Regions from separate parts of the Lysinibacillus sp. GbtcB16 genome, predicted to be linked through region 1. Evidence: predicted binding sites of a transcription regulator. Region 1 holds the regulator's gene; the other holds the start of a gene.
What was found. Region 1 encodes NrdR, which represses ribonucleotide reductase genes. Its sites were predicted from a motif close to AACACNATATATNGTGTT; they were not measured.
Positions count from the first base shown of each region.

Region 2: the regulator NrdR is predicted to act here: its motif matches at 3,310-3,327, upstream of KVT27_RS11845 (vitamin B12-dependent ribonucleotide reductase).

Region 1 covers NZ_JAGXJV010000002.1:171,525-180,458, forward strand. The annotation lists gene polA (DNA polymerase I) at 1-1,828, shown strand, start outside; gene mutM (bifunctional DNA-formamidopyrimidine glycosylase/DNA-(apurinic or apyrimidinic site) lyase) at 1,841-2,713, shown strand; gene coaE (dephospho-CoA kinase) at 2,727-3,320, shown strand; gene KVT27_RS12730 (glyceraldehyde-3-phosphate dehydrogenase) at 3,525-4,547, shown strand; gene nrdR (transcriptional regulator NrdR) at 4,729-5,199, shown strand; gene KVT27_RS12740 (replication initiation and membrane attachment family protein) at 5,216-6,580, shown strand; gene dnaI (primosomal protein DnaI) at 6,608-7,537, shown strand; gene thrS (threonine--tRNA ligase) at 7,966-8,934, shown strand, end outside.
Region 2 covers NZ_JAGXJV010000001.1:2,319,720-2,328,653, forward strand. The annotation lists gene KVT27_RS11840 (hypothetical protein) at 1-211, opposite strand, end outside; gene KVT27_RS11845 (vitamin B12-dependent ribonucleotide reductase) at 692-3,262, opposite strand; gene KVT27_RS11850 (lipoate--protein ligase family protein) at 3,450-4,280, opposite strand; gene KVT27_RS11855 (rhodanese-like domain-containing protein) at 4,485-4,871, shown strand; glycine riboswitch at 5,270-5,346, shown strand; gene KVT27_RS11860 (amino acid permease) at 5,511-6,848, shown strand; gene KVT27_RS11865 (glutaminase) at 6,883-7,845, opposite strand; gene KVT27_RS11870 (M20 family metallopeptidase) at 7,930-8,934, opposite strand, start outside.

The DNA of each region.
Region 1 (8,934 bases):
AGGAGAATTGATCAATGTATGGCGTGAGCTCGGCTTTAAATCACTGCTCGAGAAAAGTGATTTTACTGTGCAGGAGCAAGAGCAAGCACCTTTTGATTTTGAACAAATTCAAGAAGTACGACAAGAAGACTTACAAGATGTGATGGCTGTGCATGTTGAGCTAGAGAATGAACATTACCACACTTGTGCGCTACTTGGAATGGCCCTATCTGATGGGACCAAGACTCAATACATTCCTTTTGACATTGTGGCAAAATCAGATATACTTCGCCGCTGGTTAGAGGACTCCTCAAAAATAAAATATATGTCTGACTCCAAAGCATCTCAAGCAGCATTAAAACGAGCAGGTATTCAATTAGCTGGCGTTGACTTTGATTTAGTGCTTGCTTCATATATTAATAATCCTGGACTTAGTGGGGATGATGTTGCCACTCTTGCAAGGGAGCTTGGGTATTATGATGTACAAGCTGATGAAACGGTCTATGGCAAGGGAGCCAAACGTGCTATACCTGAAATAGATAAGCTTGCACAGCATGTTAGCCGAAAAGCTTATGCTGTCTGGTCATTACAGCCGAAGCTAGAAGCATTATTAAAGGAAAATGAACAATTTGATCTTTATAAAGACTTGGAATTGCCACTGGCAGCCATTTTAGGTGAGATGGAAAGTGAAGGCATTACCGTTAACCGTGCTACGCTCGAAAAAATGGGCCAAGAGCTTAACGAAAAGCTTGTTGTGCTTGAACAAGAAATTTATGCGGTGGCAGGAGAAACGTTTAATATTAATTCACCAAAACAATTAGGTGTTATTTTATTCGATAAATTAGGTTTACCTGTTATTAAAAAAACGAAGACGGGCTATTCAACGGCTGCTGATGTATTAGAGAAGTTAAAATCCGAGCATGCCATTATTGAATATATTCTGTTATATCGTCAGCTTGGTAAATTACAGTCTACTTATATTGAAGGGTTGCTAAAGGAAATCCATGAAAAGGATAGCAAGGTGCATACTCGTTTCCAACAAGCTTTAACCGCTACAGGACGACTAAGCTCAACAGATCCAAATTTACAAAACATCCCTATCCGTTTAGAGGAGGGACGTAAAATCCGTCAAGCATTTGTCCCTTCAAATGAGGATTGGATACTGTTTTCGGCGGACTATTCTCAAATCGAATTACGTGTACTCGCACATATGTCGGAGGATAAAAACCTTGTAGAGGCCTTCCGTGAAGGAATGGATGTTCATACACGAACAGCAATGGATGTATTCCATGTATCCGAAGAGGAAGTTGATAGTAATATGCGTCGTGCAGCGAAGGCTGTTAACTTTGGGATTGTTTATGGTATCAGTGACTATGGTCTATCACAAAATTTAGATATTACCCGTAAGGAAGCGGCAACGTTTATTGAGAAATATTTCGCTAGTTTCCCAGGTGTTAAACAGTATATGGATGATATTGTGCAAAATGCGAAGTTCAATGGCTATGTTACAACAATTTTAAATAGACGTCGTTATTTACCAGATATTACGAGCTCAAACTTTAATTTAAGAAGCTTTGCAGAGCGTACGGCGATGAATACCCCAATTCAGGGAAGTGCTGCGGATATTATTAAAAAAGCGATGATTGATATGGATGCTCGACTAAAAAAGGAAAATATGCAGGCAAAGCTACTTTTACAAGTGCATGATGAGTTAATCTTTGAAGCACCTAAGGAAGAGATTGCATTGCTAGAAAAAATTGTGCCAGAGGTAATGGAAAATGCAATCGAGCTTTCCGTACCTCTTAAAGTAGATTTTAACCATGGTTCGACATGGTATGAAGCAAAATAAGGAGGGGTTCAAATGCCTGAATTACCAGAGGTAGAAGGTGTCGTCCAGGCATTGAAGCCAAAGGTTGAAGGACGTACAATTCAACATGTAAAGCTATCTGAAAGGGTACACTTTTCTTTTAGTGAGGGGAAACAATGTATTGTTAAGCAAGCAGAGCCTGATGCATTTGAATTAACGTTGTCTGAAATGACGATTACAAAAATTGAACGACGTGCGAAATATATTTTCTTTCACTTATTGAAAGATGAGGTTCCTTATGTACTTGTTAGTCACTTAGGAATGACAGGTGCATGGTTTGTTGTGAATTCACCAGAAGACATCGATGAAGCAAAATTCCAAAAGCATATCCATGCTACATTTAAGATGGCTGATGGTGGTTACTTAATTTATTCAGATATACGACGCTTTGGTGAACTTCGATTTCTGACAAAAATTGAAGATCATGTACCATTAACAAAAATGGCGCCAGAGCCGTTTGATGAATTAGCGTGTGATTTTTTTATAACAAAATCAACATTATCGAAATATGCGAATAAAGCCGTAAAAGAAGTGATTATGGATGGGCAAGTCGTTTCGGGCTGTGGCAATATTTATGCAACGGAGGCGCTGTTTGCTCAAAAAATTCATCCTGCACGAAAAATGAACCGTATAAGTGAGAAGCGTAAACGAGCACTATTTGAGGAGATCGTTGCTGTTTTGCGTCAAAGTATTGAAGCGGGTGGTTCAACCATCTCTGATTATCGAAATATTAATGGGGAAGCTGGGAGCATGCAGAATCGTTTGAAAATGTATGGGAAAAAGATATGCCCAACATGTGAAACGGCAACAAGTCAGATGACGATTGGTGGGCGAACATCGGTTTTTTGCCCAAATTGTCAACATTAAAGGGGATTTAACAATGATTATCGGACTTACAGGAAGTATTGCAAGCGGAAAAAGTACAGTAGCAAAAATGATGCTCGAACTAGGATTACCGATTGTTGATGCAGATATTGTAGCGCGAGATGTCGTCGAGCCAGGAACGGAGACACTGGCATTTATTGCAGAAAACTTCGGCCAAGATATTTTACTAGAGGATGGCAATTTAAATCGGACAATGCTCGGAGATATTATTTTTCATGAGCCTGCCAAACGCAAAATTTTAAATGATATTATGCATCCGGCCATTAGAAAGGAAATGCTACGACAACGTGATGCCTATTTAGAGGGTGGCCATGAGCATGTTGTCATGGATATTCCCCTGTTATTTGAAAGTAAGCTTCAGCATTTTGTAGAGCGTATCATTGTAGTGTCGGTAAGTGAAGAGGTTCAGCTTCGACGCTTAATGGAACGCAATCATTTATCAAAAGAGGATGCCTTAGCACGCATGCACTCACAGTTGCCTATGTCTGTCAAAGAAAAGGGAGCTCATGCGGTCATTTATAATAATGAGAATCTGGAAAATACAGAGGAACAATTAAAGAAAATTCTTGCTTTCTGGGGTGTAATTTAAAGTGTTTCAAGCTAAAAATGTGTAGCAAGTAAATCTTGCTACACATTTTTTTATGGGCAAATGCCATAATAAAAGATAATTTTTCAGAAAATAAGAACTTTTATAATATGACTATTTAATGTTCATCTTTTTTAAAATTGTGTTATACTAATCACCATAAAGTATATAATTAATCTGAGTATGTACTCACAGGAGGATTTTTAAATGACAGTATCAATTGCTATTAATGGTTTCGGACGTATCGGACGTATGGTTTTCCGCCAAGCGATCGTACAAGAAAATTTAAATATTGTTGCTATTAACGCTAGCTATCCAGCAGAAACGTTAGCACATTTGATTAAGTATGACACAAATCACGGAACATTTGAAGGTACAGTAGAACCAGCAGGCGATGCTTTAGTTGTAAATGGCAAACGTGTTCAAATTATTAGCGAACGTGATCCATTAAAATTACCTTGGGCTACAATGGGTGTTGATATCGTTATCGAAGCTACAGGTAAATTTAATGAACGTGACAAAGCAGCAATGCACTTAGAAGCTGGCGCGAAAAAAGTTATCTTAACAGCACCTGGTAAAAACGAAGATGTAACAATTGTTTTAGGTGTGAATGATGACAAACTTGATATTGCTAAACATGATGTAATTTCAAACGCTTCTTGTACAACAAACTGCTTAGCACCAGTAGCAAAAGTATTAAATGATACATTTGGTATTGAAAATGGTTTAATGACAACTGTTCATGCTTATACAAACGATCAAAAGAACTTAGATAATCCACATAAAGATTTACGTCGTGCACGTGGGTGTGCACAATCAATTATTCCTACATCTACAGGCGCTGCCAAAGCATTAAAATTAGTTCTACCTGAGTTAGAAGGTAAAATTCATGGTATGGCACTTCGCGTTCCAACACCAAATGTTTCTTTAGTTGACCTTGTAGTAGATTTAAATACAGATGTAACAGTTGATGCTATTAATGCAGCATTCGTAAAAGCTGCAACAGAAGGTCCAATGAAAGGCATTTTAAATTTCTCAGTTGAACCACTAGTATCTTCTGATTACAACACAACGACTTACTCATCAACAGTTGATGGGCTTTCCACAATGGTATTAGGTAACCGTAAAGTGAAAGTACTTGCTTGGTATGACAATGAGTGGGGTTACTCTGCACGCGTGGTTGACCTAGTGAAAAAAGTGGCTAATGCATTAGAAACGGTAAACGCATAATATATTCATTTTGAGCACATTGAAATCTAACTGGTTTCAATGTGCTTTTTTTTAAAACTTTCCTTGTACTTTAGGTGCTTTAGGTTTATCATGAGCTCACTACGTGAATGCACTTTTCTTATATGTAGGAAATTTGTTATAATAGAAATATTAAATTGTTGTAAACCAGGAGAGTAATTATATGAGATGTCCATCTTGCCAATTTAACGGAACGCGTGTTGTGGATTCGAGGCCAGTAGATGATAATAAAGAAATTCGTAGACGTCGTGAATGTGAGTCATGTGGCTTCCGTTTTACAACGTTTGAAAAAATTGAAGAGACCCCATTAGTTGTAGTGAAAAAAGAAGGTTCACGAGAGGAATTTAGCCGTGAAAAGGTACTTCGTGGACTTATTCGTGCCTGTGAGAAACGCCCAGTTGCGCTTGATATACTGGAGCAACTTGTCCTATCAATTGAAAAAGATCTTCGTCGTATTGGAAATTCAGAAGTACGCTCAGAAGATGTCGGTGAATTGGTAATGGATCGCTTAGCCAAAATTGATGAGGTGGCGTATGTCCGTTTTGCATCGGTCTACCGACAGTTTAAAGATATCAATGTCTTTATCGAGGAGATTAAAGATATTATTCAACGTCAAACGGAGCAGAAATCATAGAAAATAGAGAGGATGAATGACGTTGATTCATTTATTTAAGGAATTGCAGCCTGGCGATCCTTTTGACATTCGTCTACCTCATGCATTTTCTACTCAAGAGCGTCAATTAGTAACATTATTCTATCAACCGTTAACGGGCTCAGACCCTATTAGCCTTTATTTAACTTTATGGGCAGAAGCAGAACAGATACCAAAGCCGCAAATGACACATTATTATTTAATGAATGTCCTCGGACTGCCTATTGGTAAAGTGTTTGAGGCACGTATAGCCCTTGAAGCGATTGGTTTACTACGTACATGGAAAAAAGAAAATGCTGGTGAGCGAAGTTTTTTATATGAGTTACAGCGCCCATTAGATGCGGAAAGCTTTATGAAAGACCCGTTGTTGTCGATGTTTTTATTTAGCAAAATTGGAGAGCAGGCATATCGTAATTTACGGCAACGTTTTATATCCCCTGTGAGGGACGCGGATTTTAAAGATGTATCTCGTGCCTTTATAGATGTCTATAAGCCCGTTCATTCCAATATTCCATCAGATTTACAAGTAGATACGAATCGTAAGGATAAACAACAAAAGGTGTATCCTTTTTATTTGGAGCAATTTGACTTCGATCTGTTGCAAGCAGGTTTATCTGAGCAACTGGTGCCATCCAATTTACTGACATTAGAAGTTCGTGAGGCTATTGCTAAGCTGGCATTTTTATATCACTTAACAGCGCTTGATATGCAAAAAGTAGTGATTCTTGCTTTAGACGATGATTTAGGGATTTCCCAAGAGCGCTTACGCAAGGCAGCTGCTGATTTCTATAAGTTAACGATGTCAAAAGAGCCACCAAAAATAGCGAGAGTTAGCGAGCCATTGCCAGTAGAAGAAACTGGACAAAAATCAAAGGATCAGGAGCTACAACACTATTTAGAGACTACGGCTCCTATTCAAGTGTTGCGTGACATTAATAATGGGAAAGAACCTTTGCAAACCTCTGTACAACTTGCCGAAAGTTTAATTGTGCAGCACGGCATGCCGATTGGGGTAGTCAATGCGTTACTTGAGTATGTTATGTTAACAACGGATATGAAGTTACCTAAAAAATATGTGGAAACAATTGCGGATCATTGGGTTCGTAAAAATATCCAAACGGCTAAAGAAGCAATGGAGCTTGCACGCCAAGAGCATGATAAATATACAACTTGGAAAAATAAACCTCAAACAACCACTAAAACGAGCCAGCGAGCTAAGGGACGTTCAGGACATCAACGAGAAGAAAAAGTCCCCGAGTGGTTTTATAAACGTGATGAGAAACAAGAGGAAAGTACTTCTAGCACGATAGATTTTGAAAAAGAACGTCAAAAAATATTAGAGATGCTAGGGAAAAGTGAATAGTAAAGAAGGTGAGCAACAATCGAACCTATAAATGGACCATTAAAACGAGCTATTAATGTACCCTCGTTTCAAGAACGCTATGAAGCCATGCGACGTGAAATTTTAGAAAATCCACGCGTCCAAGAATTTCTAGCACGTCATGCAGATGAATTAAGCTACGATAATATCGAACGAAATTTACCTAAGCTCCATGAATTTATTAGTCAATCTACGGAATGCTGTGGTTGTGATAACACAGAACATTGTACAAACTATTTAAAAGGCTTCCTTCCTACTTTAAGGGTAGTTCGGAATACAGTTGAAATTGATTATGTACGCTGTGAGCAAAAAATTAGAGAAGAAGAGCGTCGGGATGTCGCGAATATGATTGCTAGTATGCATATGCCTAAAGATGTGCTTCAAGCAACGATTCACGATTTAAGTATTGATGATGAGTCTCGAGTGATGATCGCCCAAAAAGCAGCGCAATTTGTTAAAGCGACAAAAGAATCGGGTCATTTACCATCAAAAGGTTTTTACTTATACGGTAAATTCGGCGTAGGGAAGTCTTTTGTACTTGGTGCACTTGCCAATGAATTAGCGTCTATTAAAATACGTTCAGTTGTTGTCTTCGTGCCAGAATTTTTACGGGAAATGAAAAATGCTATTGGCGATAATACATTGAATGAAAAAATAGACTATATAAAAAAGGCTCCAGTTTTAATGCTCGATGATTTAGGGGCAGAAACAATGACCGCATGGACAAGGGATGAAATTTTAGGGACTATTTTCCATTATCGAATGGCTGAGCAATTGCCAACGTTTATTACATCTAATTTTAATTATGGAGAATTAGAGCACCATTTAGCCCAATCGCAAAAAGGTGATATTGAGGTTGTCAAGGCGGGCCGTATTATGGAGCGTATTAAAGCCTTAACAGAGCCAATCGAAATGCGTGGCAATAACCGTAGGATGTAACATTGGTAGTTGCATTTTTCGACAATCGAGCGTATACTGACTCATATACTAAATATCAATATGCATTGATGAGGACATGAATTTTGTGTATCAGCTTCTAGAGAGGGAAGTCAACGGCTGAAAGCTTCCTAGTATGAACGCATCATTTACTACCTACTGAGCAGCGAAAGGGATAATCTTTCGCCGGTCCCTAGCCCGTTAGCTAGCCTTGAGCTTCGTCTGACTTGATAAGTCGGAAGGAAGAAGGGTGGAACCACGAGCATACGCTTCGTCCCTTTCGTGAGGGACGGGGCTTTTTTATTTTGTGGAGAGACCTCGCTCAATTCGAGGTGAAGAGCGCTTATATAAGCAGCCATATCACTTGATTCATTAGTCAACATTTCATCAATCATTATGTATTCAAACAATAACGAAGGAGTGCAACGAATATGTCAGAAATGATTAAATTAACTTTCCCAGATGGCGCTGTAAAGGAATTTGTAAAAGGTACATCAACAGATGACGTAGCCTTATCAATCAGCCCTGGCTTACGAAAAAAAGCTTACGCAGGTAAAATTAATGGTGTATTAGTAGATTTAAAAACACCAATCGAAGAAGATGCTGCCATTGCCATTATCACACAAGATGATGCAGAAGCACTTGAAATTTTACGTCACTCAACAGCCCACTTAACTGCACAGGCAATTAAACGTTTATTTCCTGATGTAAAGCTTGGTATTGGTCCTGTTATCGATGGTGGATTCTACTACGATATTGATTCTCCTACACCGATCACTGCCGAAGATCTACCAGCAATTGAAAAGGAAATGAAAAAAATTATTGCTGAAAATCTAGAGGTAGAACGTAAAAATGTAAGTCGTGCGGAAGCACAAGCAATGTATGAAGAAATTGGCGATGAATATAAACTAGAATTGCTAGAAGCAATCCCTGCAGATGAGCAAGTGTCCATTTATTATCAAGGGGAATTTTTCGATCTTTGCCGTGGTATTCACGTACCATCTACTGGTAAACTTCGCGAATTTAAGCTGTTATCATTAGCAGGTGCCTATTGGAGAGGAAACTCTGATAACAAAATGCTACAACGTATTTATGGTACGGCGTTCTTCAAAAAAGAAGAATTAAAACATCATCTACAAATGTTAGAAGAAGCAAAAGAACGTGATCACCGTAAAATCGGGAAGGAATTAGAGCTATTTACAACTTCTCAAAAGGTCGGCCAAGGTTTACCACTTTGGTTACCAAATGGTGCAACAATTCGTCGTGTTATTGAGCGTTATATCGTCGATAAAGAACTATCTCTTGGATATAAGCATGTTTATACACCTGTATTAGGTTCAAAAGAGCTTTATCAAACTTCAGGTCACTGGGATCATTACCAAGATTCTATTTTCCCACCA
Region 2 (8,934 bases), on a different contig from region 1:
ATGCCCTTTCCATACCTGGTACTACATCCTCTAAAGCTGCCCAATCTTCTACTTGTACCCAGCTAGATACAAAACTATATTCCGAACAAAGTGTCAATGCTGTAAATGATAACCCCATTGCCATCGCTAGTTTATAATCTTTACCTGTTGTATACATGTAAAGATTTATAAAAGTTGCTACTATAGCAATAAGTCCGAATAGTAACCACATTATTCTACCTCCCTTTTCAATATAGACATAAATTGTAATGAGGATGTTCCCAGCCCTTAATTGGAAATTATTATGATTATTGTTGTAAATCCACACTATCCTGATGCGACTCCTATATATAAATGTTGGATTGGTAATGATTCGTTCTTGCTTTAATGGAGATTTCACCATAAGGTTATATATTCCAACATAATCAGCCTATTACCAGAAACATTGTTATAAAAGTATCCCACTCTTCCTTTAAGTACAATACTAATCGGCACTAGAACTTTGTCCAAACCCATTCATCAAAATCCTTTCAATAGATGATGAACATGTAGTCGAATAAGTTTTTGATTCTACCGAAGTCATATCAAACCTATAATTTTCAGAAAAATATAAAAAAGTAACCTCTTACGGCCATAATACCGAAGAGGTTACTTTTAATCAAAATTTATTACCGTTATCATTCTTTTATTCAAAGCAACTAGAACATAAAATTTACAGGCCGCATTTTAACTGTGCGCCACAGTTTGTACAAGTATTACAGCCGCCCATTTCCTCGACTGTTCCTTTACGACATACTGGACATGTATTTCCTACGTCCGAGCCAATTACCGTCGTGGACTCTAGTGCTTGAATCGTATCAACTAATACGACTGGACGTGTTGTATGTTCTTCTACTAATTCCTCCTCAAATGATAGTTGATCCATATCATTTTCTTCGGCTTTTAGCGTAAGTACCTGTGAATCACGGCTACCATCCACATAGACCGTACCACCTTTAGCGCCACCTTTATATAGTCGCTCATATACTTTTTCAACTTGTTGTACAGTATAGCCTTTTGGCGCGTTTACTGTTTTAGAGATCGATGAATCAATCCATTTTTGAATAATACATTGTACATCCGCATGTGCCTCTGGTTTTAGCTCCATTGCCGTTACAAACCATTCTGGAAGCTCTTGCTCATTAGCCTCTGGATGACGATCTAAATATTCTTTTACAATTTCAGCTTTCACTTCAATGAACTTACCTAGACGGCCAGAACGGTAGTAAGTGAAAGAGAAGTATGGCTCAAGACCTGTTGCTACGCCTACCATTGTTCCTGTTGAACCTGTTGGGGCAACCGTTAATAAATGGGAGTTACGGATACCTGTTGCTAAAATTTGCTCCTTGATGTGAGCAGGCATTTTTTGCATAAAGCCTGTTTCTGTGAAAGCTTTACGTAAACGAGCTGTTTCTTCGTCAGTAGCACCTACTAAGAATGGGAAGCTTCCACGCTCTTTAGCAAGCTCTGTAGACGCCTCATACGCGGTTTCAGCAATTGTTTTAAAGATTTCATCGACTAAAGCATTACCTGCTTCAGAACCGTATTCTTTCTCACAATAAATGAGTAAATCAGCTAGACCCATTACGCCTAGTCCAACACGACGCTCACCAAGTGCTTGTACACGGTTTTCCTCTAAGAAGTATGGAGTTGCATCAATAACATTATCCTGCATACGGACACCAACACGAACCGTTTCACGTAGTGCTTCGTAATCTACAGTTTGATTGTCTTTATTCGCAAATTGTGCAAGGTTTACCGCTGCCAAGTTACACACTGAGTATGGCGCAAGGGGCTGTTCCCCACATGGGTTAGTTGCAACAACGCTTTGACCATATGCCTTTGCATTCGTCATATCATTCGCATTGTCGATAAAGAAAATTCCTGGCTCTGCAGAGTATGTTGCACATACGTTAATTAAATTCCACAATTCTTTCGCTTTGATTGTGCGATATGTGCGGATTTTATAGCCCATTTTCTCCCATTCACGAACGTCACCAACATGATGCCATTCTGTGTTGTAAGCATGCATTTCTTCTTTCGAGTATTCTTCAACCGCTGGGAAACGCAGTTCGAAATCAGCATCGTTTTCAACAGCTTCCATAAATTCTTTTGTTAATGTTACGGAGATGTTTGCACCTGTTAAAAACTCTGAGTTATGCACAGTATATGTGCCACCATCACGTAATTTATTTTCAGCCTCACGAATAATGGCTGTATCAAATCCACCTAATCCTTCTATGCTTTTATAGTTTACAATGCCTTGATACATAGCTTCTTCCTGCATAGAAAGTGGCTTGAAGTTTAATTTCTCTTTCGCTAGACGAATGATTGTTTCATCCGTTGTATTTTCAATTAGGTAACGCAGAATACGTGGGTTTTGCATTTTCGAAATAATAAACTCCACAATATCTGGATGCCAATCGGCAAGCATAATCATTTGTGCTCCACGACGTGAGCCACCTTGCTCTACAAGATGTGTTAATTTAGCAATATCATCTAACCAAGAAACAGAACCTGATGATTTACCGTTTACACCACGTGCCAATGTGTTGCGTGGACGTAATGTGGAACCATTTGTTCCTACTCCACCACCACGGCTCATAATTTCCATTACTTGCTTACGGTGATCACTAATACCTTCACGTGAATCCGCAACAAAAGGCATTACGTAACAGTTAAAGAATGTTACATCTGTTTCAGATCCTGCTCCGTAGATTACTCGTCCAGCAGGAATGAACTTTAAGGACACTAATTGCTCATAAAATTTTTCAAACCATTCTTGGCGTTTTTCTGGTGTTTTTTCAACAACCGCCAGTCCTGTTGCATTTCGTTTAGCGATTTGTTCATAAAAAATCTCAAGAGGCTTCTCTAGCACGTCAATTGAACGCGTAATCACACCCGTTTCTTGCTCCTGTGGATCGTCTAAAACGCTACGATAATCTTCCTCAATCAAAATATCAGCTGTTTTTGTAGTCATGTCCAGCTTTTGAATTGTCCCTAAACCTCGTGCAGGGAATTTTGGATCAGCTTTTACCGTTAAAACAACAAAGTCACCGGCTTTTAGTGTTTTCTTTTCTGTGTCTTTAAACGAGTAGCGATCGATCATGACAAGTCTTGATACACCTTTGTGCGTGATGTGCATATCAGGCGTTACAGGGTGTACCTGCGGGAATTGTTCGATATCTTTGTTTAACTGTTCAAATTGATTGTTTACATCGGGTTGATGATTTGTGAGTACCATCGTTTTGCCTCCCTTACAAAATAAATACACAATATCATGTGTTGTTAAACACTACATATTGTGTATATGTCTTTAAAAAAGATACTATATATAGATTTTCAATTCAACTCTTGCTTTTTTCAATAGAATCGTAACTACTTGTAATAGCAAGGATTGAACGCTTAAAAATATTTTTTTATACCATTTTTTACTTTTTGAAGTTCCACTCATCAGATGCATATTTTTTTTCTTCTAATGCACGGACATATTCTAACTGCTCCTCAGAAAGTGTAAATGGTTTTAATTCAATTTGCAACGATTTTGCAAAACCATCTCGAAAAGCAGTCACACATTGTTCAACTGTCACAGGTTCATCCACAAGACTGTTAATCGCTACTGCTTTCTCTGGTAATTTTCTGCGCATACGATCCTTCGCTTCTTCACTCGAAAAATTAAAGACCGATAATAACTTCTCCTGATCTAAATCTAATAAAATGGCACCATGCTGCAATATAACGCCTTTTTGTCGTGTTTGCGCACTTCCTGCTATTTTTTTCCCTTCAACTACCAGCTCATACCAGCTTGGAGCATCAAAGCATACTGCACTTTTCGGACTCTTTAAGTCTGCTCTTTTCTCCTCTGTATCAGGGACACTAAAATAGGCATCCATCCCTAAGTTATGGAAACCTTGCAAGATGCCTTCACTTAGCACACGGTACGCCTCTGTCACTGACTCTGGCATATTTGGATAGCTTTCTGTTACGATGACACTATATGTGAGCTCATGCTCATGCAGCACAGCTCGTCCACCAGTTGGTCGACGTACAAAACCTAAGCCTTGCTCACGTACAGCATCTAAATTTATATCTTTTTTGGCTTGCTGAAAATAACCGATTGATAATGTTGCCGGTTCCCACTCATAAAAACGAATGACTGGTGGAATGAACCCCTCACTATGCCAATCAAGTAATGCTTCATCTAGTGCCATATTAAAAGAAGGACTACATTTCCCTGAATTTAAAAAATACCAAGTTGTCATATGTTCATCTCCTACAATTTATAAAAATACCTCAGGCCCCACCTGCGGTTCAACCTTAACGAAGATTACGTTACAGTTCAAGTTGTGGCTTTGCAAACGATATCGACGAATTCGCCACAATCTAGTTAATTTTATCAAACTCATTGGACTATCGCTAGCGCATCTTTTATAATAATAAAGAAGATAGAAAGGGGTAAGAAAATCTTGGACATACTTATCACAATCGGTGTCGTTTTAGTAGTCGTAATTGCATACATCGGTATTAATGCACTAAGACTCAAAAAAGCTGTAACCAACTTAACACAAGAACAATTTATTGAAGGCTATCGTAAAGCGCAGCTAATCGATGTTCGTGAACAAAAAGAATTTGATGCTGGTCACATTCTTGGCGCACGAAATGTTCCTTCCACAACATTACGTCAACGTTATAAAGAAATTCGCCCAGATTTACCAGTATATTTATACTGTCAAAATACAGGCCGTAGCTCACGTGCTGCACTATTTCTTAAAAAACGTGGGTACAACCAAATTTACCAACTTCAAGGCGGCTTCAAAACTTGGACAGGTAAAATAAAAGCCAAAAAATATTAATATTTCCCTAAAAAAGTCGTCTCAAAGAACTAGGAGACGGCTTCTTTTTATACAAAAAATTCAGAGTTTCTACTATATTATATCTATTGCAAAATTTTAAGCGGCTATTTCTTACACTCGTTCATACTATAATGATCCTCTTCCTCTCACTTGTCCCCTCTTCATTTCTTCACATAAAACTTTCGTATTTGCGCATACTACGAAAATCTTTGTATGCCCAAAAATACTAATTATCGTTAGTAATTTTCATTTATACACTACATTCTTCTATTTTTCTGAAAATAATATAAATTTCTAGTTGAATAATTGTAAAAGCACTGCTAGGATATATAATATCTTAAAATAATATTTATGATAAAAAATTAATAAGCTATGAATGCTATGGATCAAACTATAGCAGGAGCAGTTCTGGAGAGAGCGCAATGTGCGTCGCCGAAGGGTTCACTATCTCAGGCAAAAGGACAGAGGAGTAATAACAGCTTTTTTAAGCGATGCCATACGAAGGTTATGATGATTTCATGAACCATCCGTGATCAAATGGTATTTGTTATTCTGACGTTTTTCCGAGACTAGTGTCACAACTAGTCTCTTTTTTATTTTTCCAGTCATCATTTTTTATGCATCTTTGGGGGGATTAACGTGGAACAGCAACAATTAAAACGTGAATTAAAAAATCGCCATGTACAGCTTATTGCCATTGGTGGGACAATAGGAACCGGCTTATTTCTCGGCTCTGGGAAAGCCATTGCATTAGCAGGGCCTTCGATCATCCTTGCCTATTTAATTGTCGGAACGGCACTCTTTTTTGTTATGCGTGCATTGGGCGAACTATTACTTTCGAATTCAGGATATACATCATTTACGGATTTTGCCTCCGAATACATAGGGCCATGGGCAGGGTATGTAACAGGCTGGACCTACTGGTTCTGTTGGATCATGACGGCGATGGCAGATATTATCGCTGTGGGGGTTTATACACAATATTGGTTTGATATCCCTCAGTGGGTTCCAGCTATTGGTTGTTTAGTAGTATTACTACTATTGAATTTATTAACGGTCAAACTATTTGGGGAGTTAGAATTTTGGTTTGCTATCATTAAAGTGATTACCATTGTGGCGCTCATTATCCTTGGACTTATTATGTTAGTGACAGGCTTTCAAACAAGCTCTGGGACGGTTTCAGTAGATAATCTTTGGGTCCACGGCGGCCTGTTTCCAAATGGAGTATATGGCTTTTTAATGGCCTTCCAGATGGTTGTTTTCGCTTTCGTCGGTGTGGAATTAGTAGGGGTATCGGCAGCCGAGACTGCGGACCCACAAAAAAACATTCCTTCTGCTATTAATAAAATACCATTCCGAATTTTACTCTTTTATGTAGGGGCACTGTTTGTCATCCTATGTATCAATCCATGGTATGAAATGTCTGCCACAAGCAGTCCATTTGTCCAAGTATTTACATTAGCGGGTATTCCAATTGCTGCAGGTATTATTAATTTTGTTGTGCTCACTTCAGCCGCATCTGCTGGTAATAGTGGTTTATTCTCAACAAGTCGAATGCTCTTTAATCTTGGTAAAAATAAACAAGCATCACCTGCATTTGCTAAGCTCAATAAAAATAGTGTTCCAAGTAACGCACTAGTCATTTCTGCAATTGTTGTATCAGTAGGGGCACTGTTAAGTAAGCTAATGCCAGAGAATGCCTTTAGTATCGTAACGACTATTAGTGCGATTTGCTTCATATGGGTGTGGAGTATTATCATCATTTCTCACATCATCTATAAACGGAAAAATCGTGCCCTACATGAGGCCTCAAGCTTCAAAGCACCGCTGACACCTTTTATTAACTACGTAGTGCTTGCGTTTTTTGCTTTCCTATTAATTGTGATGTTTATTTCTGAGGCAACACGTACAGCTCTTCTACTAACACCTATTTGGTTTATTGCCCTATTCATTCTATATAAAATGAAAAAAAGATGACTTCAGAGCTCACTCTGAAGTCATCTTCTATTCGTTAAAAAATGGTCATATCCCATTCTGTCGCTAAATGTTTCAGCAATTGGACACCTGCGACACTATTCCCAATAGGATCGATGGCTGGTCCATAAATACCTATGCCACAGCCAGCAGGGAATGGTGAATCTAATCCTGCATGACCTGGGACAGCGGTAAGAATGGCACCAGAAACACCACTTTTAGCAGGAAGTCCAATAAACGCCGCAAATTTTCCTGAAGCATTGTACATACCGCATGTTACCATTAAAGCCTTTGCTAATTTTGCCACTTGTTTAGGAAATAATTGTTTCTTTAATAGCGGATGATAGCCATCATTAGCGATAACTAAACCAATCATCGCTAAATCGGATACATTGACTTCAATCGCACATTGCTTTAAGTAAACCTCAAGAGCCGCTTCTACTGGGCAGTCTAAGAAACCAGAATCCATTAAATAGTAGGCTAGTGCTCGATTACGGTTAGCTGTTTGCCACTCGGATTGAAACACTTCCTCGTTGACACTTAATTGCTTACCTATGATTTGCTCTAAAAATTGTAGGATTTTGTCAATCTTCTCCTGTGGTGAATGACCAATCATCATAGAGGAGACAGTAATCGCCCCAGCATTAATCATTGGATTAAAGGGCTTTCCTGGCTGATGACTTTCTAAGCGAATAATAGAGTTGAATGTATCTCCTGTTGGCTCAACATCCACCCTTTCTAATACATAGGGCAATCCTCGATCCATACAGGCCAGTATAAAGGTGATTACTTTGGAAACACTTTGAAGCGTAAATAATTCTGACGTATCACCAGCTTTAATTTCATGCCCTTCAGTGCCAATAATGGCTATGGCTAATTGATTTGGGTCTTTTTTAGCTAATGCAGGGATATAGTTAGCGCACTGTCCTTCTTTTGCGGCAGAGCGAAACTGTGTGACCGATTGTGCCACAAGCTGATCGTGACTAGGTTGTGTTGACATTACTGTGGACTCCTTTCAAAATGTGCAAAAACAGAGTCTTCATAGTTCTCCTATGAAGACTCTATCCATATTTTTGCTATCCTTTTATCGCTTTGGAGGCATTGTCCCCTCCGGAATTAACGATTCATACGTCTCCCCATCAAGACGTTCTTGCCATTCCTTTTTAGCTTCCTCAATCAGTACTGGATTACCCAATAACTCAATCGCAGTACACGCCATAATTTTAGCAGCTTGTAGCATACCTTTATGGGCGATAGGCGTGACACCTTGAGAAACAACTTGCCATGTATGCAGTGGCGTTCCTAATGCCATACATACTGCCGTACATTGAACAGTTGGCACATTCCAGCTAACATCTCCCACATCCGTAGAGCCACCCATGATAAATTCAGGAAGCATTCGAGGAATATGATCAGCAATAACTTTTCCTTGTAATGGTTGAACATCGTCTTTATGTAGACCAACTAATGAAGAGGCTTGTACTTCAGGAGAAAACGTATTGAAAATAGCCTGAGCATACTGTTCATCCTCTATTGTATAGTCTGGCATGCCAATTTCAAGTATTTGTTGATACATGGCATCATAAAGCGTCTTATTTGTTATTAAATTAGAAGCAGCACCTTCAAAATCGATTTCTAGGGAAGTACCTGTCATGAGCGTTGCACCCTTCGCTATTTGTTCAACACGCTGATAGATTTCTTGCACTTGTTGCTTTTTAGGTGCTCGCACTAAATAGGTAACCTCAGCATATGGTTGAACAACATTCGGAGATGTTCCACCAGAGTTTGTAATAGCATAATGCACTCTTGCTTCTGGAATGATATGCTCTCGTAAATAGTTTACCCCAACGTTCATTAGCTCAACAGCATCTAATGCACTTCTTCCCAGATGAGGAGCAGCTGCTGCATGTGCACTTTTACCTGTAAACTTAAATGTAACAGCATAGTTTGCTAGAGAGCTACATGTCATCACCGTTGAAAACGTACCAGGATGCCAAGAAATGGCGATATCTACATCATCGAATAAGCCAGCTTTCGCCATATAAGCTTTACCAGATCCATTTTCTTCTGCAGGGCAACCGTAAAAACG